3 regions of the Oceanobacillus sp. CF4.6 genome follow, and region 1 is predicted to be linked to each of the others. Evidence: riboswitches for the same ligand, from Rfam matches in the RefSeq annotation. Region 1 holds a riboswitch; each other region holds the start of a gene.
The links. Region 1 has a riboswitch for lysine ahead of ACHABU_RS10060 (amidohydrolase). Riboswitches for the same ligand answer to the same signal wherever they lie in the genome.

Region 1 (10,326 bases):
AGTTTCAGCCAACTATTTTAGCGCTTCTTGGAATTGGTGTATCTGCTTTTGGCTCAGCGATCATTCAAATATTAGTTGTACAAGCTGACCTTGGAGTTTCATCTGCATTAACCTGGCTCTCAGGCACAACTTACGCGAGAGGGTGGTCGGAGCTATTTAATTATTTGATATGGCCGGCATTCATACTACTCCCCATCCTGTTTTTAAAAATTAAGGAAATGGATACGTTGGCATTAGGTGATGATACAGCAAAAGGGCTGGGGCTTAAAGTGATGTCCAGTCGATTTCAATTAGCGCTTTTGGCAACCGTCTTGGCAGCGTTCAGTGTAGCTGCAGTTGGAGCAATTGGTTTTATTGGTTTAATCGCGCCACATTTCTCCAGATTACTTGTCGGACCATCTAATCAGCGGTTATTTCCCGTTACAGCCTTAATAGGTGGACTACTATTAGTAATTGCTGATTTGCTCAGCAGGACATTGTTAGCACCAAATGAAATTCCATCAGGTATTTTAGTAGCAATAATTGGTGCACCATATTTCCTGTGGTTAATGAAGAAGCGAGCATAATTCTTTTAATCTCTCATAAAAAAGCAGATATACCATGTTACTAGGTATATCTGCTTTTTAACTATATTTATTTTTTCTCCGACAATTTTGTTTCCTTCTCCTCATAAAATAAAACGATCTCTGGATCTACTTCACCAATACCTAAATATCTTGCTTTATAATCACTCAGCAAAACGAAGAACTGCTTACTTAGGATTAGAATAACAACAATATTGATAAAGGTAGGGATAGCGGATGAGATATCTGCAAAATACCAAACCGTTTGCCCTGGTATACCAAAGCTTACAGCGTATACAACCATAAGAGTACCAGGAATGGGGTATAACCAAATAAAAGATTTTAGTAGTGCATTTTTAATCTTTGGTTTTCTGTTTTTGAATAAGTGGCGAAGCAGAATTTCGTAATATAAAAACCATCCACTCAATGTAGTTAATCCAAATAATAAAATAGATAAGGCAATAATCGTTCTTCCAGTTTCACCGATTCCGATTTCAAATGCCGCAAGTGTAAGCTCTGCTCCGGATAACCCGGATGACCATGCTCCTGTGATGATGATGGTAAAAGCTGTAATGGAACTGACAATAATCGTATCTACAAATACTTCGAAAGCTCCCCAGACACCTTGTTTAACAGGGTGATCAACTTTTGCAGTTGAGTGGACCATCGGGGAGGTACCCCATCCGGCCTCATTACTGTATACTGATCTTGCCATTCCCATACGGATCACCATCGCAACAGCTGCGCCAGCGAACCCACCTACTGCGGCTGTACCTCCGAAAGCGCCTGTTAGAATTAAAGAAAAGACATGGCCAATTTGGCTGAAGTTACTTAGGATAATATAGAGGCCTGCCAACACATAAAAGAGAACCATAATTGGAACAATTTTTGATGCAATTTTTCCAATCCGTTTTATTCCACCATAGACAACAAGGTAAATTAAGATGGAAAATAGAATCGAAGCTGGAATCATGCCAATGTTAAAGGTTGAACTCATTGCTTCTGAAATCGTATAGTTTTGCATTGTGATAAAGAAGGTGGAGAAAATCCCGAACCCAAAAATGATTGCAGGGAACATCCAATATTTAAAATTTCTTTCTTCTCCAAGTCCTTTTTCCATATAATAGGTCGGCCCACCATATGGATCGCCGTTTTCATCCGTATTCCGGTAATAGACAGAAAGTGTTACCTCAACCGTTTTAATAATCATACCAATCAATGCACAAAGCCACATCCAAAAGATGGCTCCAGGTCCACCAACTGCAATAGCGGTTGCAACCCCTCCGATGTTAGCTACCCCAACAGAACCGCCGATGGCAGTACTGACAGCCTCAAAGGAGGATAATATTCCTTTTTCGTCATGACCTTTTTTTTTCTCTTTAAAAAGGCTCATCAATGTTTCTTTTAAAATATGTGATATATGAACGAATTGAAAGAATTTACTTCCAACGGTAAAGTACAATCCCACAAATACAATAGTTAAAATAAGGGGAACCCCCCATAAAAATGCTGACAATTCTTTTAATATATTTTCCATAGATGTATCTCCTCAAAGTAGTAGTGTTTAATTGCTTTGATATTTAATGTCACCACCAATGATTGTCATTTCAATGGATGTGGTTAATAATTCGTCAGCATCTTCCATTTTAAATGGATTCTTGGAATAAACTGTCATGTCAGCCAATTTACCTGTGTCAATGGTTCCTTTGATTGCTTCTTCATTTGTTGGATATGCTCCCATTTCAGTGAATAACCTAAATGCTTCATGCATCGTTAATTTTTGATCAGGATACCAACCATTATGTGTTTGCCCTGGTGACCTTCTTGTCACAGCAGCATGAATTCCCATTAATGGATCGACTGGTTCGACAGGTGAATCTGATCCTCCTGCACATATTACTCCGGCCTCCTGCAGCGTTTTCCAAGCATAGGAAAGCTTCATTCGTTTTTCCCCAAGCCTCTCCTCAACCCATGGGTAATCACTCGCTAAAAATCGTGGTTGAATATCTGCAATTCTGCTTGGTTGTGCAAGACGCTCAATTAAATCTTCACGCAGCACCTGTACGTGAATCAGCCGGTCCCGGTGCGTTACGGTAGGAAACTGATCCATTATATCCAATACATTTTCCAGTGCTTGGTCGCCTATTGTATGAACAGCTATCGGCATAGATAATTCACGTGCACGTTTGATGATGTCATATATTGCATGCTGATCAAACATAGCTTTACCATAGTTTCCTGGGTCATCATTGTAAGGCTCTGATAATAAAGCAGTTCTTCTTCCAAATGCACCATCTGCAAATAGTTTTACTGCACCAATTTGTAGTGTTTCATTTCCGTAGCCCGCATACATTCCTAGGTCTCTTAAGTCATCGAGAAATTCATGATTGATTAAAAGATTGGAACGTAATCCAAGATGCTCCTGGTTCAGTAATTCGTCATAAATCTGATACGTTTGACGTAAACCGCCTAAGTAAAGGGGATCGTTTGAATGAACACTTGTTAGACCTTTTTCCATAGCGAAGTTGATTGCTTTCCTCATTGCATTTTTCAACGTTTCATACGATTTTTCAGGAATATGCTGCGTTATTAGATCGGAAGCAGATTCCAATAGTAATCCTGTTGGCTTATTTGTCGATTCATCCAATACGATCTTTCCACCTACGGGTACTGTCATGGTAGGATGGTAATTACATATTTCCAATGCTTTGCGATTAACTATAGCGGCATGTTCACAGATTCGCGTTAAATATAATGGGTTGTGTGGAGCTACATGATCAAGTTCATGAATTAAAGGAATTCCTCCATCGGTAAAGAGGTTTTCATCCCATCCTCCACCAAGTAGCCATTCACCTGGTTGAAGTGTTTTTGCCTGATTTTGGATGTGATTCAGTGCTTCGTGTTTCGTCGTAATTCCTGTTAAATCCAAATCGATAAATTTCGTGGCAATCATGGACATATGAAGGTGACTGTCTACCAATCCAGGTGTCACCGTATTCCCTTCCAGATTAATAACTTCAATATCGGAGTTTCCCCATTGGATGAGCATATCCTTGGTTGCTCCCATATCTATAAAACGGCCATTTTCTACGACAACTGATTGCACAGTTGGCCTTACTGGATTAAAAGTATAAAATTGTCCATTGGTAAAGATTTTTTTCATGATGTAACTATCTCCTCGGTAAATAATTTAGGGAAATAAACAATGGGATAGTTAAAGGGAATGATCTGGTTATGAAATAGGAGTGTTACTGTCTCATATATGTAGTAGTTAATTAGATTTACATAGCGTTTTTCTACGTAAATATTTGGAGAAAACATAATGAATGGAGGGAAGGTGTTTTATGTACACAAGGTATAAACACCTTTTTAAGTGCACAAAAAAACAACGATAGAAAATAACCTACCATTGTTTATACAATATACGTTATCCTCCATTTCGATCAGTAGTTCTCCATGCACAATTACATTGCATGACAGTAAGTTTCCTATTCAAAAACATACCAGCTATAATAAGCTTGACCCTTACTACGCTTCGGCAAATAATCCTTTCATCAATCATCATAGATGTCATCCTCCGACTGGTTACTCATATTAAATGCGCCTCTACCTCACCGATCTGATAAGGTTTGTTTATTCAATTTAGAGTAATGTTATCAAATTTCTGATTAACTTACAAGCGTTGATTTTGAAAATAATGCTGCGTTGCGGAGTGTATTCGACAAAATTCGGGGAGTGACAGGCACCTTTATCTTTTGAAGAGTCTGATAAAGAAACCCTGTTTTTGTTGTACTTCCGCTTCAGCTTCTTTTGCCGCTGCAATTTGTTTTTGTGTTTCGAGTCGATCATTTATAGTCTGCATTAACATCTTGTCACGTTCCTTCAGTCTTAATTCTATATAATCCTGCTGCTGATTCAGTCGCTGTACCAATTCCTTAATCAATTCATTTTGCATATGCAGTTCTTTATTGTAGTTTTCCAATAATTCATTTTGATGATGAACCATGTCTTTTAATTCCGTTAGATCGTTGTTATAACGTTCTGTGACGTTATCTATAACAGTTAATTCCTGTGATACATCATCACCTTTAACCCATAAACATACAGCTTCTGCACACTCTTTAAGACTCATATCGCCGCTATTTTTAAACGTTACAAGTTTCTGCAGTGCAATAACGTCATTCTCATTGTACCATCGTTGATTTTGATTATTCCTATTAAATTTATAACCTGCATTTTCTAATAGAATACTATACTTCCTTAGTGTTGATTCCTTTACCCCTAATAAGTTAGCTATATCTGCAGGGTTATATATTTTCATCCATTCTTTCCCCCTTTTTGTTAATTATAGCGTTATAACATAATTATACCAGAGTAATATTTAAAATTGTATGAAAATTTAATTAACAAATTTGAATTTTACTAGAAAAATGGTAGAAAAGGATAAATTTACGAAGTATATGTAACCTTTAATCTACCATATATTACCTGGAATGTTAGGTGTTTATTACAAGTTTTCAATCGTATTTACATATTTATTCCGTACCTTTATTCTAAAATAGAACGTACTTTAAAAATCTTAGATGGAGTAGTTATAATGAAAAAAATCGTTCTATTAATCACGGTTATACTAGCAGTTAATATGATAAACGCTTTGAAAGTCCATGGTGAATCGCCAGGATCTCCGACAATACATAGTGAGGCTGCTATTCTGCTAGAGGCAAATTCGGGTCAAATACTTTTTGAAAAAAATGCAAATGAACGTATGTATCCAGCAAGTGTAACTAAAATCGCTACAGCCATTTTTGCAATTGAGAACGGAGACCTGGAAGATATTGTAACGGTTAGTAGCAATGCCAGTGCCCGAAATGTGGAAGGGACTACTGTCTTTTTGGAAGAAGGAGAGCAAGTTACATTAAAGAAGTTGATTCAGGGATTAGTAATTAATTCCGGCAATGATGCAGGAATTGCGATTGCCGAACATTTGAGTGGAAGTGTGGAACAGTTTTCTGATGATCTAAATGTATACTTAACAAATGTAATTGGTACGGAACAAACTAATTTTGAGAATCCACATGGGTTATTTGACGAAGAACATGTTACTACAGCTGAAGATATGGCAAAAATAACCCAACATGCAATGAAAAACGATGCATTTATGAAAATTTTTGGTACAAAGGAAATGGAATGGGATGGTAAAACCTGGGATACTACTCTCCGAACACATCATAAATTAGTGAAAGATGAAATTCCCTATGATGGTATAACTGGTGGGAAAAATGGATTTGTATCTCTTTCGGGCTACACACTTGTTACAACAGCAGAAAACGATGATTTAAATTTAGTTGCTGTAACATTAAAGAGCAGTTACAATGAGGAAGCTTATAAAGATACAATCGAACTATTAGATTACGGTTTTGAAAATTTCAGCACATCGAGTATCGAAAAGGGATCTGTTTTTACTGTTGATGAACAGGAGTACGTAGCACCTAAGAGATTGTCCTATACGCATTCGCCGGATGACAAGTTTCGTGAAACAGTTGATGAGAGTGGAACATTAAAGATTGTAGGTCAGAATGATACAATAGCATCTTTTCAACTAGAAGAAATAAATAAGGAAAGTGTAGAGGTTGAAACTCAATTAGCCTCCGATCAAACAAAGACAAGCCTACTTGATAAGTTATTCTCTGTTCTACCATACATATTAATTCTTTTTGGTGTCGGCTTGATTGTGGTTTTCTTCAACAGGATTCGAAAAAAATCCAGAAAAAAATATGTAGTTAGAAATAATAAAAGATATTATTTCTAACTACTAAATAGTACAAGGAATAACACAATTCAATATTGCCATACACAGGTTAACCTTCTTGATACATATACTATCAGGAAGGTTTTTTCGTGGAAAGATTATGTTTTAACTTCATTGACATTGTTTGAATATTTGTTATATACTTAATTCAACAAAGTTGAATTATAATAAACATAATTGAATACACTAGATATATAGCAAAAATCTAGCGTATATGAAGCAGATATTGCTAAAGTGCAACGTTAAGAAATTATTATGTAAACGGATTCATTCCTTGCAATAGAAAAAACTGCAACACTGGTAAGAATATTTTCTAAATTGAACGGAGGGTTTAAAGTGGCGCGATTACCTGAGTATGTTCAAATTAAAGAAGTTGGAGCCCGTGACGGATTACAAAATGAAAAAAAGTGGATTTCCTCAGCTGATAAAGTTGCTTGGATTAATATGCTTTCAGAGTCTGGTTTAAGTGAAATTGAATATACATCCTTTGTCAATCCGAAAATGATTCCGGCCTTATCGGATGCCAGAGAAGTAGGGAAAAAAATAAGACGTAATCCGAAAGTACTTTATTCAGCGCTTGTTCCAAATATGAAAGGGCTGGAATATGCGTTGGAAGCAGGTATTGATGGTGCATCGGTTTTTATGTCGGCCAGTGAAATGCATAACCAAAAAAACATAAATAAAACAATAAATGAAACGTTTCCTGTTCTCGATGAAGTAGTTAAAGAAGCAAAAAATACCAGGAAAAGAGTAACGGGTTATATTTCAACGGTGTTTGATTGTCCATATGAAGGAAGGATTTCGCCGGAACAAGTTCTTCGCGTATGTGAAAAATTGCTTGAATCAGGAGTGGATGACCTTTCGCTAGGAGATACAATTGGGACTGCTGTACCTACACAAGTAGAACAATTGCTGGAAGTATTAATGAAACACTATCCAAAAGAAAAACTAATCCTTCATTTTCATGATACAAGAGGGATGGCAATTGCGAATATCATGACATCCATGCATTATGGTATAAACCGTTTTGACAGTACTGTCGGTGGGTTAGGAGGCTGTCCATATGCGCCTGGAGCAGCAGGAAATGTGGCAACTAATGATGTGCTTTACCTCCTGCATGGACTGGGAATCGAAACAGGTATCGAAGAGAAAAAGATTCAGGATGCAGGGATATATATCCAAAACAAGCTAGGGAAAATTCTACCTAGTAGGTCGCTCGCTTATTTTGCAAATGCGCAGTAAAAAATTTAAAAACGTTATATTGGCTTATGGGTCTTTTCGTTAATGATATGTTTGGGCAGAAAATCAGATTAGAGAACAATTCTACATATAGGATTGTTCTCTTGCTATTTTTCAAGTATTGTTTAAAAACCTTCTCTTGACTACATTCAGCGCCTAATCTATGATTAAAAAATATACATATGATTTTTAGATGGAAGGACTGAGTTCCAATCGATCTTCATTATATCGGAAAAAAGATAAAGCAAATTCGTTTACGAAACAAAAAAACGCAGCAGCAAGTTGCTGATGAATGTGGTATTTCCAAAAGTTTATTATCAAAAATTGAAAATGGACAAACGGCATCTGCCATTGCGACGTTATCAAAAATTAGTGAAGCCTTGGGTGTTCAGCTGTCCTGGGTGCTTGATGACAATCCAGAACAGGATCTGGTGCTGCAGCAAGGTTCAAACCGGCAATCCAAAATCGGGGATGAAAGTATGGGGTATTCCTATGAGCTGTTGGCTAACCGTTCGAAGTATAGTGGCATTGAACCTACCATTGTCCATGTAACACCAAAAACGATCAACCAACGGCAGGAGAAAACCTATACGCATTCACAGGATGAATTTATCTACATACTCGAAGGTACGATTCACTTGCTCTATGATGGAGAAAAGCACTTTATGGAAAAAGGGGATAGCGCCTATTTTCAAGGTTCCAAACCTCATCTTTTTATCCCAATAAATGATGAAGAAGCACAGGTATTAACCTGTTTTATCGACCGGGTTTAAATGAAGCAGGTAGAAAAGACAGCATACATAATTTATGTATGCTGTCTTTTTGTGTTCGACAAATAATGACAAAAACCGGGGAGTGACAGTGTTCGGTACTGTTCACTTTTTTGTCATATGTGTTTGGTTTTGTGTTGAAGGTCACAGGCTTGATGTGATTTACATCACTAGGTGAAAACGAATTCAGGAATAGAATAAGAGTAAGAAATAACATAAAGGAGTGAGTATCAAATGGAGACAACAAAAAAAATAATTCAAGAAGAAAACGTAGATAAAGATGATGTAAATTCACTAAAAGGGGCACTATTTTCTTCTATTGTTTTTGTTGGAGGCGGAATTGTAGGTTTTATTTTATTACTATTCATTACGTATATGGTAAGAGTCTAAGGGAGGTAATTATATGAAAATGCATCGTTTCGAAGAGATTTGGCTAATTCTTGGAGTCGGAATCCTTGTTCTCTCCATGGTAGTTACTGGATATCAAACATTTGCTATGGGAATGGGGCCACCAAGTAATACGGAAACAATTGATCCACAGAAAGTAGATGAAACAGCACCATTTGATAATCCAGGTGTCTTCAAGACAGGAGAAAATGAATATGAAGTTGTGATGACACTGCAAATATTCAGTTTTACGCCTGATAAAATCGAAGTACCTGTTGGATCTGAGGTAACTTTTACTATGACTTCTAAAGATGTTATTCATGGTTTTCAAATTGCAGGAACAAATGTAAATGCAATGGTAGTACCAGGTCATATTCAAAAAATCACGGAAACTTTTGATGAACCGGGTGAATATTTAGTTCTATGTAATGAGTATTGTGGTGCAGGACATCAAATGATGGCAACTACAGTAACCGTTAAATAAAGAAAGGAGGCAATACCATGGAAGCAATGAAGAACACATTTATAGAGAAAACAAATAAATCCTTAGGTGTAAACACAGAAGATTCACGTCTTTCTTTAACTTATTTTTCGTTGGCATTCATTGTGTTATTTATTGGAGGAACACTAGGATTGCTTCAAGGACTTAACAGAGCTGGGCTTCTAGAATTACCTGCATGGCTTAATTATTATCAAATTTTAACCGCACACGGAGTACTGTTGGTACTGGTATTTACAACACTATTTATGATTGGTTATTTCTATGCGGCACTATCCCATACCCTTGGAGGACTCTTGCCTAAAGTAAGAAAAATGGGTTGGGTTTCATTTGGACTACTCGTAACAGGTACTGTATTCGTAGTGACAACCATTGTAATGGGTGAAGCGTCCGTTATGTATACCTTTTATCCGCCAATGCAAGCATCTCCTTGGTTTTATATCGGATTGGTATTTCTTGTAGCAGGAATTTGGGTAGCAGGAATAGGCTTATTTATGAATGCAGCTAACTGGAAAAAAAGAAACCGCGGCCAGCATTTGCCCTTATTGACGTACTTTGCTGTTGGTGCATTCGTTTTAACACTGCTTGGTAGTCTTGGTGTTACCGCTGAAGTGCTTATGTTAATCCCTTGGGCTTTCGGCTGGACAGAGACAATTAATGTCATGCTAAGTAGAACATTGTTCTGGAGCTTTGGTCACACCATCGTTAACGTGTGGTATTTAATCGCTGTTTCAGCATGGTATGTCACTGTACCTAAGATAATCGGTGGAAGATTGTTCAGTGATACATTAGCTCGTCTCGTCGTTATTTTATCTGTAGTATTGAATGTTCCTGGTGGATTCCATCACCAAATCGTAGATCCCGGATTTGCGGAAGGACTAAAATTCATGCACGTATTTATGAGTTTATCTATCTCACTACCATCCCTTATGACAGCATTTTTCATGTTTGCCGTATTTGAACGTGCTGGAAGAAAGAAAGGTGCAAAAGGTTTGTTAGGATGGGTTAAAAAATTACCATGGAAAGATGTAAGATTCCTTGCGCCAATGATTGCGATGA
Region 2 (10,326 bases), on a different contig from region 1:
AAAAAAGCATTTGAAAAAAACGCAGCACCTAACCCTGCGATTAACCCTCCTAAACCAAACAGTAGTAAAGACGGTATAATTACAATCTTACGGGAAAATCGGTCTGAAAGGTAACCAACAAGAGGAATAAAGATTGCAGCTGCAATGGAGAATACGGTTATTGTTAAACTTACCTGCATCTGAGAAAGCTCTAAAGAAGTTTTCATTTCAGGTAATATTGGAATCAACATGGAATTTCCAAGTGTCATAATAAGAGGAATAGATCCAATAGTGGTTATAATCATACCCTTATTTTTCTTCTTCACGTACTATCTACTCCTCTTTCGTATATTGATGTTAATTTTCTGAAGAGAACGTTATTTTATGTTTATTGGCGGAGAAACCACCCACCCTTTTTCCTTCATTACTTTTAATAATTTAAGCTCGTATTCTTCTTTTTGAGTGCTGAACTCACTGAACATGGTACGTAAATCTTCCCGAATAGCTATACCTATTATATAACTGCATAATAGTCTCCCTGTCATTAATTCTTTTTGCATGAGTACAGCAATCTCCGAATCGTTAAACCGTGCACCTGCAGGGATATCCTGAACTTCCACGTTTGGGCGGTCAGGTGGTGCCGGTGGTAAACGAATGCCTGTTTCCTTTAGAAGAGCCTCAACCTGTTGTTCTTCTTGTGTAAAGCTATTTTCGAGGAGGTCTTCCAAAAAAACTTTTAGATCCTGTTCACCGGTATGATTAATCAAAACTTGGAGTGTAACAAGTGTTCCTTTCGTGCTATACAAATAGGACCACAGATTGAAAACTTCCCCAGAGTGTAATGGTTCTTCACTTGCTTTATTATTTAATACTCCCATTCGGATCCCTCCTAGTTATTCATTTATATAAGTTTTCCTGAAATGAGATAAATTATCCTATTAAGAGCCCATTCAACTGCATATCGCGGAGGTGGGATTTTATTACTTTAGGTATTTTAACCAAGACAGGAACCTACTTTTGATTTATACATAATCTAAACACAGATATAAATTCCATTTTGGTAAGGAAGGTTGCAAATATGATAAATAAAATATCATTGTATATGATGATTATGCTATGTATTGTTGTTGCGGGTTGCAGTATTAATGATTCCTCAGCTAGTTCAATAGAAGATGTTGTTCGAATTGGGTATCAGAAAAATGGTCCACTGATTATCTTAAAGTCACTTGGTACATTGGAAGAAAGACTTAAAGAAAATGGATACAAGGTAGAATGGAATGAGTTCCAGGCAGGTCCAGCATTAGTAGAAGCTCTTAATGCAGGGAGTATAGACTTTGGAAGAACCGGAAATTCACCACCAATTTTTGCTCAAGCTGCAGACGCACCATTCGTAACCATAGCAGCAGGGAAATCCAAATTTAAAGGAAGCGGTATATTAGTGCCAGAGGATTCAGAAATAACATCTATAAAAGATTTAAAAGGGAAGCAGGTAAGCTTTGCTAAAGGATCGAGCTCCCATTATTTGATTGTGAAAGCGCTGGAAAGTGAAGGATTAAATTATACAGATATTACTCCTGTATTTTTGTCCCCTGGTGATGCCAGAATAGCTTTTGAACAAGGGAAAACAGACGCAATGGTAGTTTGGGATCCTTTTACTTCATCAACGGAAGTTAATATGAATGCAACACTTTTAGTCAATGGTGAAGGGTTCACAACAGATAGGGATTTTTTTATAGCAAATGAAGTGTTCGCAGAGAAACACGAAGATTTGATTGCCGTTATTTTGGAAGAGATTGAGAACTCCTCTGTCTGGGCTAACAATCATCATGAAGCGTTAATCGATACGTTAGCACCGATTTTAAAAATTGATAAGGAATCCATTAAGATGGCTGTCGAACGAAGAGTCTACGGTGTTGATTCTTTAAATGAAAATATAATAAAAGAACAGCAGGAGATTGCAGATACATTTTTTCGACTGGACATTATTCCAAAGAAAATAGATGTTAAAGATGTCATGGATAGGCAATAAAGACAGAAAGGAGGGTTGGGCATATGAAACTTTTACTAAAGGGTTCGATTAAAAAGTTCATTCCCTGGTTTTTACCCCTCTTATTACTTGTTGGATGGCAACTATTATCATGGGCAGGAGCAATTCCTGAAAGGATTATGCCAGCACCCACAAAGGTTTTACAAGCTGGTATGAAGCTTTTGTCAACGGGGGAATTATTTAGCCATGTTTCTATTAGTCTTGGCAGAGCTTTAGCAGGATTTCTCATAGGGGGAGTAATTGGATTTGTATTTGGGTTACTTAACGGTATATTTCGTTTTGCTGATCTTTTTTTCGATACATCTATTCAAATGCTGCGAAATATTCCGCACTTAGCATTAATTCCACTTGTTATATTATGGTTTGGGATTGGAGAAACATCCAAAATCTTTTTAGTGGCGTTAGGGGTTCTTTTTCCAATCTATATCAATACGTACCATGGAATTAAATCGGTTGATAAAGGATTAGTAGAGATGGGACGCGCGTACGGATTAAAAGGAAAATCGCTATTCTTTTCTGTTATTCTTCCGGGTGCAATGTCGTCTATTCTTGTAGGTATTCGATTTTCTTTGGGAGTAATGTGGTTAACGTTGATTGTATCGGAGACGATCTCTGCCCATAGCGGTATTGGATACATGGCAATGAATGCTAGGGAATTTATGCAAATGGATGTAATTGTTTTAAGTATCTTGCTTTATGCGTTATTTGGAAAGTTATCCGATGTTATAGCAAGGTATTTGGAAGGAAAGTTACTTCGCTGGAACACCTAATCTACGAAGGAGGTAACCAAAATTGGAACCATCTACAAAAGAAAAGTATATTAAGATTACTAATTTACAGCAATCGTATGGAGAACGGGCCGTACTGAAAGGATTGGACCTTCGTATAGAAAAAGGAGAGTTTATAGCGATCGTTGGGAAGAGTGGTTGTGGGAAGAGCACCTTACTTCGATTAATTGCAGGATTGGAAAAATTCAATAAGGGTTCCATCTATATAAATGATGAACCATTGAACCATTTAAATGAATATGCACGCATAATGTTTCAGGATGGGAGGCTTCTGCCCTGGAAGCGGGTGATTGATAATGTATGTATCGGTCTTCCAAGCGATTTCAAAGTAAGAGCGATGGAAGCTTTACATCAGGTTGGATTGGAAGATCGTATGAACGACTGGCCGTCGAAACTATCCGGTGGTCAGAAGCAACGTGTCGCTTTAGCCAGGGCTTTAGTTCATAATCCTTCACTATTACTACTGGATGAACCACTCGGAGCACTTGATGCACTTACTCGAATTGAGATGCAGGATCTCATTGAGTCGCTTTGGAAACAAAAGAAGTTTACATCGATTCTCGTTACACATGATGTGGAAGAGGCAGTTGCTATCGCTGATCGAGTCATATTAATTGAAAATGGAGAAATAAGCTTGGATCAGACTATTCGTTTGCCTAGGCCAAGACAACGTACACATCCTGCTTTCTCGATGTATGTAGAAGAAATACTGGAGAAAATTCTTGATCGTAATAAGGGTAAAATCGCTTTAGTAAAGAGTTCAAAGGAATCTCACATTTAAGACTGGTTCCTTTTCACTCCATAAAAGAGAATAAAAAATGAACCTCTATAAAAAGTAGGTTCATTTTCGATTACTATTCTAAATCTTCATCATCGAGCCTTCTGAAGCCTTCTTGCTGAAGATAATCAGCAGCGGCATTGTAGGTTGCGTATGTACCATCCAATAAGTCTCCTGCATAGATATTCCATAAGTCAAAATCATGAATTAGTTTAAGGATTTGTAGTTCGTTATTAATCCAGCTCTCTTCAAAAGGTTCTGATTCTGAGAGGGATTTAATGGATTGTTTGATAATGTTACGCAGTTCATCCGGTGTAAAGTCACGGATATTTACCATTCCTTTAGAATCAACCGCATAGTTTTCATCTATTTGTTCAGCATATACAAATCCATTCCCGTTTGGGTGAAGATGATAGACGACAATCTTCTTTTCCATCACACTTTCTTCAAAATGAAAATTGACACGGCCTAGTGATACATCATGACGCTCTAATTCTGTAAAGTCTTCAATAATTGCTAGTTTTTTTTCAAATGTAAGCATGTTACCTCCAGATAGGTGTTATTTAAGAATCAATTTTTATTATACCACTTGAATATTGGAAAATACGAAGGAACTGCATTAAAATTTTATAGAAAAAAATGGATAAAGCTTGTTTATTCTTAGATACTTTTGTTATAATACAAATAACAATCAAATACTTTCTTATTTTAGATCTTTTTAAAGTAAGGATAGAGGTGCAGAAACCATTAGTACTTATGTTTAGGAGAATGAGGTCCGGGGATACATAAGGAAAGGGGAATTTGCCGAAGCGGAAGGAAACTCATCATCCTGAAGTTGGTTCTGTTATTTAATAGATGCAGAACTGTCATATAGGGAACTATATGGAGGGCTATCAAGCGTAGAACTAATCCAAGTTCTAAGCAGCAGCGGGCTCTCGTTGGTGCTTTTTATTTTTGTCCTCCACACCTATCCAAAAAATTAAAGAAAAGGTGTGAACAGTTATGAATTTCGGTAACGTATTAACAGCAATGGTAACTCCATTTGATCCATATGGAGAAGTAGATTTCGAAGCTACTAGAGGATTGGTTAATTACTTGATTGCAAATGGCTCAGATGGGTTAGTGGTTGCGGGAACAACAGGTGAATCGCCAACATTAACGCATGATGAGAAATTGAAATTATTTACATTTGTTGTGGATGTAGTGGATGGGAGAGTTCCAGTCATTGCAGGCACCGGATCAAATAACACAAAAGCCTCTATTGAACTAACAATAGAAGCGGAGAAAACAGGTGTGGATGCAATTATGCTTGTTACTCCGTACTACAATAAACCGTCACAGGAAGGTATGTATCAGCACTTCCGCACAATCGCAGAAAGCACAACATTACCTGTCATGCTGTACAATATACCAGGAAGAAGTGTTGCTTCCTTAGATTTGGATACGATTATACGATTATCTCAAATTAAAAACATTGTCTCTGTAAAAGAAGCAAGTGGAGTCCTAGATCGTACAGCCGAACTGATCAGTAATACGGCTGAAGACTTTAGTGTGTACAGTGGGGAAGACAGTCTAACACTGCCTACGCTGGCTATCGGTGGTACAGGGATCGTATCTGTTTCTTCCCATATCATCGGGAACGAAATGCAGGAGATGATGGAGCATTTCAATAGAGGAGAAGTCGCCGAAGCAGGCGCCATCCATCGTCGTATATTGCCTGTGATGAATGCAATGTTTGCAGCACCGAGCCCAACGCCAGTAAAAGAAGCATTAAATCGAATCGGTGTGCCGGTTGGAAGTGTACGCTTGCCACTCATACCGTTAAATGATTTGGAACGTGAATCTTTATCAAAAGTCATTGCTATCTACGAGGAAAAAAGAGTAGCAGGATATTGATTACTTAGGGGAATAAGCGCATATGCTTATTCCCTTTTTCTCATTAGGATATGTTAAACTAACTTGTAAGAATATTTTAATCCTGGCTTTAAGAATAAAGGAGTAGCAACATGATACGAATAAGTGGCATCACTAATGACCAGCAGTTGAAAAGGAATGTTTCCATAAATGAACTAAATTTATCTGAGTATAAAATGTGTTGGATTGATTTTAACAGTCCAACTGAAGTGGAAATCAATCATTTAGAACAGACTTTTCATTTTCATCCGCTTGCAATTGAAGACTGTGTATACAGACTACAACGACCAAAATTGGACTATTACGATGATTACACATTTTATGTGACGCAAACGGTAAGAGAAGGAAGCAAGGATGTTTCAAAAGATGAGCTGAATTTTTTTATAGGAGATAACTATATCGTTTCATATCATCAAGAACAGACAAAAGAAGTTGAAGATGTGTGAGACCTTTTTTTAACAGAGAAAAATAGTTCTCAGTGGGCACCTTATTATGTGCTATATAGAATCATGGACAAGATTGTTGATAATTATTTTCCGCTTATTTATAAAATAGAAGATGAATTAGACAAAATAGAAGACAATACTCAAAATAAATCAATGGATCTTTTAATGAATGAGCTTTTTGATATCAGACACACGCTACTGAACTTAAGACATACATTTAATCCTATGCGTGATTTACTTTATCGCATGCTGAATTCTCAACACTTAGAGGGGGTTAAAGAAAGAAAAGAGTATTTTTCCGATATTTATGACCACCTTTTAAAATTATCGGAAATGGTGATGTCTAATCGAGAAGTAACAGCTGACATTCGTGACAGCTATCTGTCTTTAAATTCACATCAAACAAACAATGTCATGAAAGTACTTACAATTATTACTTCGATCTTCGCACCTTTAACATTTATAGCTGGTATATATGGAATGAACTTTGAGAATATGCCTGAATTAGCATGGGAGTATGGTTATTTTATTTCCCTTGGATTAATGGCAATAATTAGCGTGTCAATGATCCTCTGGTTTAAAAAGAAAAAGTGGTTTTAAATACTAGAACGATAAAATTAACAATGACGATTTAAAAGGAGATACTTCATGGAGTGTAAAAGGAGAACAGAAGCGGTTGATCAGTTTATTGAAGATTTACCAGAGGATATTCAAGCGATTACAGCAGATTTAAGGAAGCTAATCCTTGATTCTTCACCGAAGCTTGTAGAAGAGCTAAAATGGTCCATGCCGAACTATTCATATGGCGGGTTGGTTTGTTATCTCCAAGCTGCCAAAAAGCATGTGAACCTTGGTTTTCATAAAGGTAATGAACTTCAAGAAATAGATGCGTTTAAATGTTTACAAGGTAAAGGGAAAACAATGAGACATATTCAAATAAAAAATAGTGATGATTATAAAACGGAATTCTTTACCCTACTTATTCAGGAAGCAGTAGCATTGAATGAGCAATAGAGCATAGGCACTGTTTTTTCCAAAAATGATCCTAGGGACTTAATATAGTTTTATCCTGCTATTTATGAAATAATAAAGATAACGGTGATTCAGTTAGGATCTGGATTGACCGTTATCTTTTTAAAATGGATTATTATTCGGGTGAAAAGTCATAAATACCTTAGATGTTACGAATTTATTATAGAGTGGTATAAACATTATAAATACATATGGAGATATACTTATCGATTTAGTGAATATATTAATTAAAAAGACTGCGGAGGTTCATGATGACATTTGAGAAGCAACTAATCAATAAAACCTATTATAAAACATTTATAGAAGGCAATGAAAGTATACACCCTATTCAGGTTTTGGGTGAGATGTATATGACTGAACAAAAGAAAGAAGTAACGGATTTATCGTCTATTCGCTTCTCTCAAGGAGAGGTATATTTTTTAAACAAAGATTTTGAATCAGCTATTTTTAAATGGGAGAATATTTCAGATGACTTAAAGCCATGGGCTCAGAAAAATATAGCGGATGCTCATTATGAACTGGATTTGCTTGCAATTGCTGAGGAATATTATAAAGCTGTCCAAACCGATTCGGATGTTTTAAAATCGGAATTACTTCTACAGCTGTTTTCACTATACATAGAGCGAGGTAAAATTGAACAGGCGGCTAATTCCATTACAAATGCAATTGACTTCAATCCAGATTATCCTAATGTAACTGATCTAGCGCGGGCTTTCTTTGAGGAACAACAGGATATTGCCAATGCGGTTAGGCTTGCTGTCAAGGAAGCGATTCGAACGGAATCCCTGTCATGGTATGAAGTTTTAGAAACGTATGTAGAACTGGGCTATACAGCGAAAATTACACCCAACTATTTTAGAGAGGCATTAATAACTTTAAACACGATTGATCAAGCTCGTTTTGAGAGCCTCGTCGCAGCATTATGGAATAGTTACAAAAAAAATGATCTGTATTTTCCATGGCTTAATGAAATCAACGATCTTTTACTGAATATAGAGCTGGGGCGTTCCTATATATGGCAGAAATTGTCGGTCCGCTATAGAGAGGACTACTTTGAATTAATTAACGGAGATTATTTAATAAGGGATTTATCGCACTTAATACCGAAACATTTAACAAATTGGGTGAAACTATCTACCGTTACAGATGGTCTCATTTCTTCAACGGCTGTGCTTGCATGGAATGATATTTTTCCGTCCACGATAGACGCTTCTATTGTTACTGCAGCGGAAAGCATTGTCAGCGAATCTTCCCCCCATCAGAACGGGATGGAAAACGGCTTGAGGCTATTCGATGCGATTCAAAAATGGGCAACCAATAATGGCGTCTTATTGAGTGAACAATTTGGATGGTGGATTCGTGAGCAAACAGATTTGGAACATTACCACCTTCTGATTGCCGGGACTTCAGGGAGTGCGAAAGCGGACTTTGTGAATACGTTGGTTGGCGAGGAGCTTGAAGGAGATTGTACTTCAGCCATTCTTTTTAAAGATGGTGACGAAGCGGAAATGCATGCTATTTCAGATAAGGAGATTAGAAATATATCCCACCTTGATGAGATTCATACAAATATCGAAAAGACATTAATTTTATGGAAAAAACCTCTATCGTATTTGCATAAAAACAAACTTACCTTGATTGATACTCCGGTACTTTCAAATCAATCCGAAAGCAGGAGTGCAGCATTTCCTTATCTACATGTAGCAGACAGTGTGCTATATGTCCTTAATGCTGATTCGCCACTGACAGGTAAAGAACTTGATATGGCTGTCAGAATGAATGAGCAACAAGCCGAGATGTCAATTCATTTTATAATAGGGAATATGGAGCAAATCGATAATAACGAGGAAGCAAGGGAACTTATTGAGAGTACGACAGCAAAAATCAATACGTATTTTCCATATGCTAAGGTCTTTGCCTTTTCCAAATATTATGAACATGAAAGCCAGTTAGATGAGTTGTCAGCGTTCATTGGTTCGATGAAAGACAAAGATGAGCGAGACATGGAAGTGCGCCGTGCATACACAATCCTTTATTATATTAAGGAATCAATTAAGTATCTATTCGATAGACGAACAGAAATAGAAAATTCCTTAATGGGTAATATAAAATGGAATGAAGAGATGGTAACAAAGCTCGAAGGTGCGGTAAATCAGTTAAGTGATATGGAAGAGGAGAAAGTGCGAGTTATTCATCGTTCATATAATAAGATTAAAGATGAAATGAGAGAACAATTGACAGGGGAAATACCTAAACTGCTTCGAGAATGCTCTAAAATGGTAAAGGAAGACAGTAATTTTGAAAAAATTCATGTACAACTGAATGAAGAAATGAATAAGCAAGTATTTAATTATATTGAAGGAACGATCTTACCGGAATTCCGCGTAGTAATCCAAAGATGGATTATAGAAAGTGAAGAAGAATTTAATGAAAGTCAGACAAATTTAAAAGAATTGAGTGAGAGTTTTAATTATCTGTACGGTGAAGAAAAAATGGTATTGGATTGTGACTTTAAAGTGCTGGATGACTGGCGCCGAGATGCAGATCGTATGACAAGGGGAAACATCCAACTGGCAAATGCTAATATACTCTTGCGTTCCACCCCGTCACAGTTATTATTTAAAAGTGCTGGAAAGATATTTGGATCATTATCGCAAAATAAAGGGATGCTTCAAAATAAATACAAGCAATTCATTGAAGGTAAAGATTATAGTGAAACTGCAGAATCGATTACAGACACGTTTATGCAGCAATTTGAGATATTCGAACAATCATTGGCGAGGGATATGAGCATGTTTTTCGCCAACCCTCATGAAGTGCTTCATGATACCTTAAAAGATACACATAAGGAGATTAAAGAAGATAAAGATTCTTTAAGCAATATGCGGGAGAATCCTGAAATTTACCGCGACCCACTCACACAATTTGACCTAAAGCTTCGTCAATTTGAGTGGATGGCTACTGCAGGTGAGCAAATCAAGGTATAACCAAAATTTTCTGAAGGAAGATACGAAACGTATCTTCCTTTTTCAGCAAGTAAGAAAGTATAAACTTTCTTACTTGCATAAGTGCAACTAAGGCATTCGCCAAAAAGGCTTGGCGGATGCCAAGTTTTCTAATATTCTTGGAAGTTGCTGAATAAATTTCATGAAAGAACTCATGTTAAGATTGGGAGGTGTTAATCATGGGAAGAGATCGTCAAGAAAAAAAGTTGAAAGAGAGTGGACGAGTAGAATCAGATCGAGATGTCGGTCTACGCTATAAAGGATCAACCAAAATGTCAAGTCCTGAAGAAGCCAGAAGATTGAATGATGGTAAAAAGTAGAATCTAATATACAGAAG
Region 3 (10,326 bases), on a different contig from region 1:
TTCCTGGCTAAATCAATTTGTTGATACAGAATCATTTTTACTGTATTTTGGTATATTAATGATTGTTATTTCGCTTGTATTGTTACTGAAAAAGAAACCTTCTGCAAAGCGGATATACTCCGGAAATGAAAGTGGTCTGCGATCGTTTGAATTGTATGGTGAAACCTATTACTATAAGGTGTCTGTTTTCGGAGCATTCCTCTTGTCCGTTATCGTTGGGACATTATCAGGTTTGTTTGGAATTGGTGGCGGTTCAATCATGGTTCCGGCAATGATTTTATTATTTGGATTTCCTGCCCATATTGCAACAGCCACTTCGATGTTTATGATTTTCTTTGTAAGTATTGTAGGTGCAACGACACATATTTCACTAGGTCATATTCCATGGGAGTATGTGCTTTTCTTTATACCTGGTTCATGGATTGGTGGTAAACTTGGAGCAAAGGTAAATCAACTGATGCCCGGCAAAACGCTTGAATTGATATTACGGATTTTGCTTGTTTTCATTGGATTACGTATGATATATCAAGGGTTATAGTAAGGAGTAATATAAATGGAAGAGAAACTTTATTTTAATTATACAAATGATCTACATAGTAATTTCGAACAATGGCCACGAGTATCAAGCTATTTAAAGGAATCGAAGGCTCTCCGGAATCGAAGAGGGGAATCAAGTTGGATCATCGATATTGGCGATCATGTGGACCGTTCCCATCCAATTACAGAAGCTTCTATGGGGAAGTCCAATATAAAGCTATTAAATGATGCAGGTTATGATTTTGTTACGATAGGAAACAATGAAGGCATTACCCTATCCCATCAAGATTTATATCACTTGTATGATGAAGCGAATTTTCAGGTCTTATGTGCAAATCTAAATAGTACAGATCAAGAGGAACCACCATGGTTGAATAAAACAATCAAGATAGAAACGGTTAATGGCATAAAGATTGGTTTCATTGGTTTAACTGCACCATTTAATGCATTCTATGAACTGTTAGGCTGGCATATTTCTACTGAGTTTGATGCACTTGATAGCCATATCGCTGAATTAGAACAATCGGTGGATATTATTATATTAATGTCCCATCTTGGGATCAGCGTTGATCAGGAGATTGCAAGGAGGTATGAGGATATTGACGTCATTATTGGTGGTCACACACACCATCTGTTGCGTAATGGTGAAACCATAAATAATACGATTATAACCGCTGCAGGTAAGCATTGTTCTTTTATTGGGGAAGTAATTTTAACGTGGGATCATCATCAGAAAAAGCTCGTGAAAAAAGAGGCTTATACAACCGACATAACAAATAAAGCGAAAGATTTGCAGACAGAACAAACGATCCAAGAAATGCAAGCGGAAGCGGATAAATTACTTGGCAAGACCGTTGTGCATCTTGAACAACCGATAGAGGTCAACTGGTTTACGAATTCTCCAATCATGCAGGAGTTAACGAATACATTAAGAAACTGGACAAAAGCAGATGCTGCAATGCTGAATGCAGGGCTGCTGCTCGATCGTTTGCCTGCTGGTGCTGTCACATACAAAGATATACATCGCATCTGTCCACATCCTATTAATCCTGTGGTGGTTGACCTGAAGGGCGATGAGTTGATTGAAGTAATCCGGGCCTCTTTAACAAAGGAATTTATGGAGTTAAGACTGAAGGGGTTTGGATTCCGTGGAGAGTTGCTTGGCAAGATGATGTTCTCTGGACTAAAAGTGGAAACTGCTTTTCATAGGGATGGCGGGGAATATGTCAAACGCGTTTTACTGGAAAATGGTAAACAGGTGAACCCTGATCATACGTATTACATTGCAACCGCAGATACATTTACGTTTGGCCGGCTCTTGCCAGAAATTGCCAAAGCAAGTACAAAGCAGTATTTTGTACCTGAATTTCTGAGAGATCTGCTTGCACATACACTCCGCAGTAATTTTTCCTGATAGGCCATTACTACTTACAAAGGAATTGTGACACGTCGCCCCCTATTTGCATACAAATATAAGGTAAATTGCGAAGGGGGCAATCATAATTATGATTACGATAAATCCGCTTGAAGTAGATGGCATGATTTTTACGGCAGTAAGTGTAGAGCTTCCGAAAACAACTTTGTTAACGATTTCCAACGACATCGGCTACATTATGTGTGCGGCATTGGACGTGGATATCTTTAACGAGATTCCAAAATTAAAAGAACGTCATGTTATTGCAGGCCGGGCAGTAGGAGTACGAACCATTGATGAATTGCTGAATGCACCTTTGGAAAAAATTACGGATGCATCGAAAGCCTATGGCTGGGAAGTTGGCATGACAGGGAAAGATGCCTTGTTGAAAATATCATGACCTCGAATGTCTTCCATATGGGAGACATTTTTATTTGAACCCTTTTTAAAGACTACGATAAAAGTTTATATTGCAAAAAGAGACAATATTTTCATAGATTTAATGGTCAATTTCTGATATTATTTAATAAGACTAAGGGCTCATTTTGTTGAATTATGTCGATTTTAGGGTAAGGAGATCATTATGAAACTTGCGAGTACGAAATCAATTAAACCTGGAACAACGCTTGCGCAATCCATTTATAATGAAAATGGTGTTGTACTGCTGGCAAAAGGCATGTCTTTAACGGAGAGAATGATTAGGAGGCTGCTTGACCAGGGAATTACATACATATACATAGAGGATCCACTGACAAAAGATATTTATCCTGAGTCAATAATCCCGGATCATTTACGTAGAAAAGCGACAGAAACAATTAAAGAAACATTCCATCAGATTAAAAAAGATGGTTTTCTGAATAATCCCTATATTTTAAATAAAAAGGGAAAGGATCTTGGTAATGTGGTCGAGCAGATTCTTAAAGAAATCCAAAACAGTGAAAAATCGCTTACACTGCTTGCTGATATTTTTGTTTCTGATAATTATGTCTTTCAGCATTCACTTAATGTAGCGATTTACTCTCTTGCAATAGGGGTTCAAATGGACTATTCAAAAAGTACGCTGTTGGAAATAGGTGTTGGTGCAATGCTACATGATGTCGGCAAGATCTTCATTGATCCTGAGATTTTACATAAACCGGATCGGCTGACAGACCAGGAATTTGAAATTATTAAAAGTCATACACAAATAGGCTATGACTATTTGCGAAAGCATTCGGGGATTTCCTCTGTAGTTGCCCATTGTGCCTATCAGCATCATGAGCGGCTGGATGGCTCAGGATATCCACGAGGCATTGAAGATAGAGATATGCTTCCATATGCAAAATTGATTGGTATCGCAGACGTTTTTGATGCTGTGACAAGTAATCGCGTTTATCGTGATGCAATGCTTCCACATGAAGGATTGGAGCTCCTTTATGCTGGTGCGATGCGTCTTTTTGATAAAGAGATGGTCGAAGCATTTAAGAAGAGCATTGCTGTCTATCCGGAAGGCTTGACAGTGGAGTTGAGTGATGGAAGGCAAGGTGTCGTTATCAGGCAAAACGAACAACTTTGTGACAGGCCCATAATTCGAATTATTCAGGAGAACGGCACAGAAGTTAAAGAAGTTTATGAAGTTAATTTGGGAAGTGTCGTGAATGTAACGATTACTTCTGTATTGACGAAGGATTAATCCGTATTTTTCTCCGTGCTTTTACTTATTCTAACCCCCTTAAAACAAGCATAAATTGTTTTGAGGGGGTTTTTTGGTTGAGACATAAGAAGCGTTATCGAAAGAAAAACTTTGCATCGCCTCCAAATAATTTTATTATGATGATTACGTTCATTATATTTGTATGCAGTGTTGGTCTTAGTATATGGATCATTGATAAGCGGGTTGAACCGGTCTTAATGGAAATTGCAGAAGTAAAAACGGATGAATTTGCAACGCGTGCGATTAATTCAGCAGTAAGATTTGCTGAAGAATACAGCTTTGATGAGGTATTGAATATTACCTATGATAATGAAGGCCATGTCGCAACATACAATTGGAATCCCTCTGTAGTCAGTGAAATAAATCGGGTGGCAACAGACCGCGTCGAAGAATTCTTTTTAAATGTAAACAGGGGTGATCCAATTACGTATGATTATTCCCTTCATGATCCCTATGAATATGAAGAAGGGGCAGAGGGCCGTGTAGAACAAGATCCGACATTGGTGGAAGTTCCACTAGGTCAGGTTACAGGAAATACAGTCCTGGCAAATTTAGGTCCTAAAATACCAATAAATCTCGGGTTAGTTGGAAGTGTAAGGACGAATATTATACGTGAAGAAGAGGAGTTTGGAATTAATGGTTCATGGGTTTCCCTTTATGTAGATGTCGAGGCTGATGTTCAAATAATTATTCCATTCACTACAGATGTGAAGACAGTCAATACCGAAATTTACATTGATGGTGGGGCAATTATGGGGAAAGTACCCGACTTCTATGGTGGTGATGGAGGTGGACCATCTATCTCTGTGCCAAAAGACGACTTGCAGAATGACTGAAAATCTTGTATAGTAAAATCATAATTGAATAAAAACCTTATCAGATCGGTGAGGTAGAGGCGCAAATAATATGAGTAATCAACCGGAGGAAGACAACAGTGATGGTTGGTAAAAGGATTATTTGCCGAAGTGTAATAAGGGTCAAACTTATTATTGCTGGTACATCTTTGAATAAAGGATGCACTGTCATGTAACGTATACGAATGTGCATGGAGAACTACTGATCGAAATGGAGGATAACGTATATTGTAAAACAATGATGGGTTATTTTCTGTCGTTGTTTTTTTGTGAGCAAAATTAATGATGTATGCTCGTACACCAAGCGTTTCGCAATCAATATGTCCAACTCCCACACATTCGATATTAACTAATGGAGGTAACATCATGGAAGGAACAATTTTATCACTTATTCCAGCACTGCTTATGTTGGTACTTGTCGTACTAACGAGGAAGGTATTGCTATCTTTAGGTGCAGGAATTATCGTTGGAGCTTTATTAATTCATGATTTTAATATTTTAGATTCCGTATCTGAAGTCTGGATGGTTTTTTATAATATCTTTGTTTCAGAAGGATCTTTAAATACAGGAAATCTGCTATTATTAGGATTTTTATTATTATTAGGTATGATGACTGCATTTCTCCAAGCATCAGGTGGCAGCAGGGCGTTTGGGGAATGGATGATGAAACGCGTCAAAACCCGTACTGGTGCGCAAGTAATGACCAGTGTTTTAGGCTTAATTATATTTATCGATGATTACTTTAATAGCTTGGCTGTTGGACAAGTTGCAAGACCATTAACAGATCGACATAAAATTTCTCGTGCAAAACTAGCTTATTTTATCGATTCTACCTCTGCACCCATCACAGTTATTTCGCCAATTTCAAGCTGGGGTGCATATATAATAGGTATACTAGGTGGATTGTTTGCTGCTAATGGCATAACGGATATTCAACCATTAACAGCATTTATCCAAATGATCCCACTTAATTTATATGCACTTTCTGCAGTATTGCTTGTATTCATGGTTGCCTATTTGAATATGGATATTGGTCCAATGCATAAACATGAAGAACGTGCCATTAAAACAGGAGCAGTATTGGATCCGGAACAGGATAAGGTACCTGGAGATTTAAGTAATACATTTTATCCGCATAAATCTGGTAAAATATACCATCTATTACTGCCGATTATTATATTAGTCGTTGGTACAGTCCTATCCATGGTTGTTACTGGTGCCAATGCAAGTGATAATGTAACGATATTAACCATCTTTGCTAATACAAATGTTAATTTATCACTGTTTATAGGTGGGGTTGCTGCTGTTGTAACATCATTCGCATTTCATGTTGGCTTAAGCATACCAAAGGCGAATGTAGGGAAAATCTTTTTTGAAGGTATTAAAACCATGCTTCCAGCCATTTATATTCTTGTTCTTGCCTGGATGATTGGTTCGATTATTGGAACACTTGAAACCGGTACGTATTTAGCAGAAATAGTGAGTGAAGCGTCCATCAGTTCATCAATGTTACCAGTTTTGTTCTTTATCATTGCTGGATTAATGGCTGTTTCAACTGGAACATCATGGGGAACATTCGGTATCATGTTACCAATCGCTGCTGAAGTTGCAGCCGTCTCTGACATGGAGATGCTTCTACCATCTTTAGCTGCTGTACTTGCCGGTGCCGTTTTCGGTGATCACTGTACACCAATTTCAGATACTACGATCCTGTCTTCCACAGGAGCTGGTGCTAACCATATAGACCACGTGTTGACGCAATTACCATATGCACTCATTGCTGCTGGAGTAGCCATTGTAGGTTACTTGTTGGTAGGTCTAACGAATATGGTATTTATTCCACTATTCATTTCACTAGCTCTCGTGTTGCTAATTGGATTCATCATTCATTCAATCAAAAGTAAATAATAACGAATAAAAAATCTTTCATCCTATTTGGTGGAAGATTTTTTGTTAGAAATGATGGTAATAGAAAGAAGATTTAAAAATTACTTTGACATAGGTGAAAAGTACCGATATAATACAAGCATAAATGTTTAGAAAATAATAAACATTTTAAACATTCATTTTCGCCATGATGCATAGCATAGTATTGCTAGTAGAATGGAAAAAGGGGGAGGTTTATACATGGAAACACGTTCACAGTGGGGGACAAGAGCGGGGTTTATATTGGCAGCTGTTGGATCAGCGGTTGGTCTAGGAAATATTTGGCGTTTTCCAGCGGTTGCTTATGAAAATGGTGGTGGAGCTTTTTTTATTCCTTATTTATTTGCACTGCTTACTGCTGGGATACCGATACTTATTATGGAATTTACCATTGGACATAAGTATCGAGGTTCAGCTCCTTTATCATTCAAAAGAATGAATAAGAAAACAGAATGGCTCGGATGGTGGGGCGTACTAATCGCATTTGTTATATCTACGTACTACTCTGTTATCATTGCCTGGGCAATATCGTATTCCGTTTTCTCCTTTAATTTGGGATGGGGAGCAGATACAGAAGGATTCTTGTTTGGAGATTATTTGAAACTAACTGTTGATCCGGGTCAAACGGGGAGCCTTGTGCCTGGTGTACTTATTCCGTTAATTATTGTTTGGGTAGTGGTTTTGGGGATCTTGTTTAAAGGTGTTAAAAAGGGTATTGAAGTTGCTAACAGAATTTTTATCCCAGTTTTAGTTATTATTTTTCTTATCATTGTTGTTTATGCTTTAACATTACCTGGTGCAATAACAGGACTAGATGCATTTTTTGCTCCTGATTTCAATAGGATAGCAGATCCTGATGTCTGGGTTGCAGCTTATGGACAGATATTCTTTAGTTTATCCATTGCATTTGCAATAATGATTACTTACTCTAGCTATTTGCCAAAAAAATCGGATATTACTAACAATGCTTTTATTGTAGGGTTAGGTAATTCCAGTTTTGAATTGCTTGCTGGTATTGGTGTATTCGCTATTTTAGGTTTTATGGCAACAGCAGCTGGTGTTGGGGTTGATGAAGTAGTTGCAGGAGGGGTAGGATTAGCTTTTGTAGTTTTCCCTGCAATTATTAATGAATTCCCATTCTTAAATGAATTTTTTGGCTTTTTATTCTTTGCTTCTTTAGTTCTAGCTGGGTTAAGCTCATTACTTTCAATTACGGAGACATATGTCGCTGGTTTAGTAGACAAATTTAACATTTCCAGATCCAAAGCGGTACTTTTCGGCGGCGGTTTAGCTGCGGTTATATCCTTGCTTTATGCTACACAAGGTGGATTGTACTTCCTAGATGCTGCAGATTACTTCATAAATCAATTTGGAGTAGCATTGGTTGGTTTAATAGAAGTTGTAATGATTGTTTGGGTATTACGTGAACTGAAAGATCTTCAAACACATGCAAACGGAATATCAGATATTCGATTAGGGTCATGGTGGACGATTTGTTTAAGTGTGGTCACACCAATCGTATTAGGTTATATGATGTTTGGATTGTTCAAACAAAACCTTTTAAAAGAATTTGATAGTGCTACTGGTAACTATGAAGGCTATTCGGATACCTTTATTATGTTTGGTGGATGGGCAGTTGCAGCTGCAGCTTTGCTTATAGGTATTTTACTCTCTCTTACAAAATGGAGAACTTCGGATACAATGGAGGAAGAAAAACAAAAGACTGGGGAGGCAAAATAAATGAGTGGTGGAGCGATATTTGTAATGTGCCTCGGCATAGTTATTATATGGGGTGGACTCGGAGCAAGCATTTGGTACGCAATTAAAACTTCAAAAACGGCAAAGTAACGTAACGATTAACGATTAAATAGAGAAGAACCTTTATCATTGAGATAAAGGTTCTTTCTTTAGTTTTTATCTTTAGCCATGCGCTCCCATTTTATTAAATATGGATAGGGATCGAAGGACCATTCACTGTATCCATTATCTTTATACATCCCATAATGCAAATGTGGAGGGAATTTTCCCGATGTACCAGGAGGTCCATACCCCGTTGAACCGACACTTCCGATAACATCGCCAGGCTTAACAACCTGACCAACTTTAATGTCATCACTGAATCCACTCATATGTGCATAATAATGATATATATTAAATATATCCCGGATACCAACCCGCCAACCACCATATAAATTCCAACCCATCATTTCGATAACACCATACGTAGTCGAATGAACAGGAACACCGTAACTTGCAAAGATATCGGTTCCTTCATGGATTCGATTTCCTCCGAATCCTCTCCTGTCACCCCATGTGTTCCGATAACTGTAATTGTGTTTTATGGCTACTGGAAAGTCTCTGTCGGTTAAATGAATACCCTGAAAGGTCTGGAATACCTTTGATGTATTCATGATTGTTTGAACCGTTAAATCGCGATTGTAATGATTCCACAGTGCAATTCGAATTTCATCTTTGGTTGGACCATATTCAAGAAGGATCATTGCCATTGTGTACAGAACATCTTCTTCGTTAGCTGGGTCTGCAATTCCATCTCCATTACCATCTTTGCCTTTTCCATTGAATGTGTCGATGAGAGCTATGTCTTTCAGCAAAGAACTGTTACCAGGCCCGAACCAAATTTCCGGCATGATTTCTATCGAGATGAGTTGCTCAGGTTCATCACTGTTCTTCATATTACGTTCATAATTATCAATTGCTGCTAAATAATACCATGGAATCTGTGTAAGTGCTTCTGTTTTCTTAAAAAGCGCCATGCGTTCATCATAAATATTTTCTTCCGCGTGAACATTAAAAGGATAGAAGAAAAGAAACATCATACTAAAGCATACTATGGTTGCCCGAAAAGACATTTTCTCACCTCCAGAAAGAATTATTTTTTGAAGTTTTTTTCGTACATTATTTTTCCGGGTCATTAGGTAGACCTTGTGAGGATTTTTGCATTTCTTCAATAATCATATTAATCGTATTATCGTAATCGCGATTTTCTGTTGAAGAATTATGCAGACTTTGAATGTCCTGCATGAGTGTTTCATTGTCGGAAACATAAATATCGAAATAACTTGGCATGATAGACATCGCAGTTTTTTTGGCAATATCAGCAGCTTCTTCTTCAGCTGTATTTTCATTTCTGTCATAAGCAATTAGAACTTCTCTGTCCGTTACAAGGGTAGCCACTTCATTAAAACCATTATTTTTTAAAATAATCCTGGTAATCATATCAGCCATTTCATTTCGGTCGATCGTAATCTCCTTATCGTCGTTTACCGTATCATTTTCAAATTGTTCTTTCGTATAGCGGACATAGCCAATTTGATCATCGTCTGCTGGAGCTTCGTAATTTCTCGAAGGGTCCAATTCGTCTGCAATCTGTTCCTGTTCTGTCATTGTATTATCTGTTGTATTGCATCCAGTTAAGATTGTAGTAACAGCAAGAGCTATAAAAATGAGTGATTTCATATTTTCCCTCCTAACATATTTATTAGATGCCTTTAGTTTCTATAAAAAGCAAAAATTAATGCATGAAATATTTCTGGTTTCCATATCGCTTCATGTGGTAAACTAGAATCAGTTTAAGTGGGGTGAGTTTCTTGGTTGAATTGAACGGAAAGAATTATGAAATTATTGAAGATATAAAAGATGGATTTCAGGAAGAAGCAATAAAAGCCCGTTATTCCGAAATCTTAGCGAAGTATGATTATATTGTAGGGGATTGGGGATATGACCAGCTCCGATTAAAAGGATTTTATAAAGATAGAAATGCAAAAGCAGCGATTGATTCAAAAATAGGTACGTTAGATGATTACTTACTGGAGTACTGTAATTTTGGATGTGCATATTTTGTACTGAAGAAATTACCGAAATAACATAAATAATTCTACATA

Region 2: linked by a shared signal. The riboswitch ahead of dapA (4-hydroxy-tetrahydrodipicolinate synthase) and the one ahead of ACHABU_RS10060 (amidohydrolase) in region 1 are both predicted to bind lysine.
Region 3: linked by a shared signal. The riboswitch ahead of ACHABU_RS03910 (Na+/H+ antiporter NhaC family protein) and the one ahead of ACHABU_RS10060 (amidohydrolase) in region 1 are both predicted to bind lysine.

What each region holds. Positions count from the first base shown of each region.
Region 1 covers NZ_JBIMEX010000005.1:128,749-139,074, reverse strand. The annotation lists gene ACHABU_RS10070 (iron ABC transporter permease) at 1-566, shown strand, start outside; gene ACHABU_RS10065 (alanine/glycine:cation symporter family protein) at 634-2,100, opposite strand; gene ACHABU_RS10060 (amidohydrolase) at 2,128-3,726, opposite strand; lysine riboswitch at 4,003-4,180, opposite strand; gene ACHABU_RS10055 (hypothetical protein) at 4,312-4,884, opposite strand; gene ACHABU_RS10050 (D-alanyl-D-alanine carboxypeptidase family protein) at 5,161-6,372, shown strand; gene ACHABU_RS10045 (hydroxymethylglutaryl-CoA lyase) at 6,709-7,614, shown strand; partial or broken gene ACHABU_RS10040 (helix-turn-helix domain-containing protein) at 7,824-8,009, shown strand; gene ACHABU_RS10035 (cupin domain-containing protein) at 8,013-8,384, shown strand; gene ACHABU_RS10030 (hypothetical protein) at 8,616-8,771, shown strand; gene ACHABU_RS10025 (cytochrome c oxidase subunit II) at 8,785-9,252, shown strand; gene ACHABU_RS10020 (cbb3-type cytochrome c oxidase subunit I) at 9,270-10,326, shown strand, end outside.
Region 2 covers NZ_JBIMEX010000001.1:2,149-12,474, forward strand. The annotation lists gene ACHABU_RS00015 (MFS transporter) at 1-284, opposite strand, end outside; gene ACHABU_RS00020 (DUF3231 family protein) at 357-857, opposite strand; gene ACHABU_RS00025 (sulfonate ABC transporter substrate-binding protein) at 1,058-2,008, shown strand; gene ACHABU_RS00030 (ABC transporter permease subunit) at 2,032-2,796, shown strand; gene ACHABU_RS00035 (ATP-binding cassette domain-containing protein) at 2,819-3,595, shown strand; gene ACHABU_RS00040 (hypothetical protein) at 3,669-4,133, opposite strand; lysine riboswitch at 4,315-4,493, shown strand; gene dapA (4-hydroxy-tetrahydrodipicolinate synthase) at 4,595-5,488, shown strand; partial or broken gene corA (magnesium/cobalt transporter CorA) at 5,599-6,552, shown strand; gene ACHABU_RS00055 (DUF1801 domain-containing protein) at 6,601-6,966, shown strand; gene ACHABU_RS00060 (GTP-binding protein) at 7,236-9,971, shown strand; gene ACHABU_RS00065 (YpzI family protein) at 10,169-10,309, shown strand.
Region 3 covers NZ_JBIMEX010000002.1:55,342-65,667, reverse strand. The annotation lists gene ACHABU_RS03935 (sulfite exporter TauE/SafE family protein) at 1-538, shown strand, start outside; gene ACHABU_RS03930 (bifunctional metallophosphatase/5'-nucleotidase) at 554-1,951, shown strand; gene ACHABU_RS03925 (YunC family protein) at 2,043-2,351, shown strand; gene ACHABU_RS03920 (HD-GYP domain-containing protein) at 2,535-3,623, shown strand; gene yunB (sporulation protein YunB) at 3,701-4,480, shown strand; lysine riboswitch at 4,527-4,708, shown strand; gene ACHABU_RS03910 (Na+/H+ antiporter NhaC family protein) at 4,865-6,406, shown strand; gene ACHABU_RS03905 (sodium-dependent transporter) at 6,626-8,164, shown strand; gene ACHABU_RS03900 (MetS family NSS transporter small subunit) at 8,165-8,272, shown strand; gene ACHABU_RS03895 (M23 family metallopeptidase) at 8,332-9,261, opposite strand; gene ACHABU_RS03890 (YhcN/YlaJ family sporulation lipoprotein) at 9,341-9,901, opposite strand; gene ACHABU_RS03885 (YutD family protein) at 10,033-10,308, shown strand.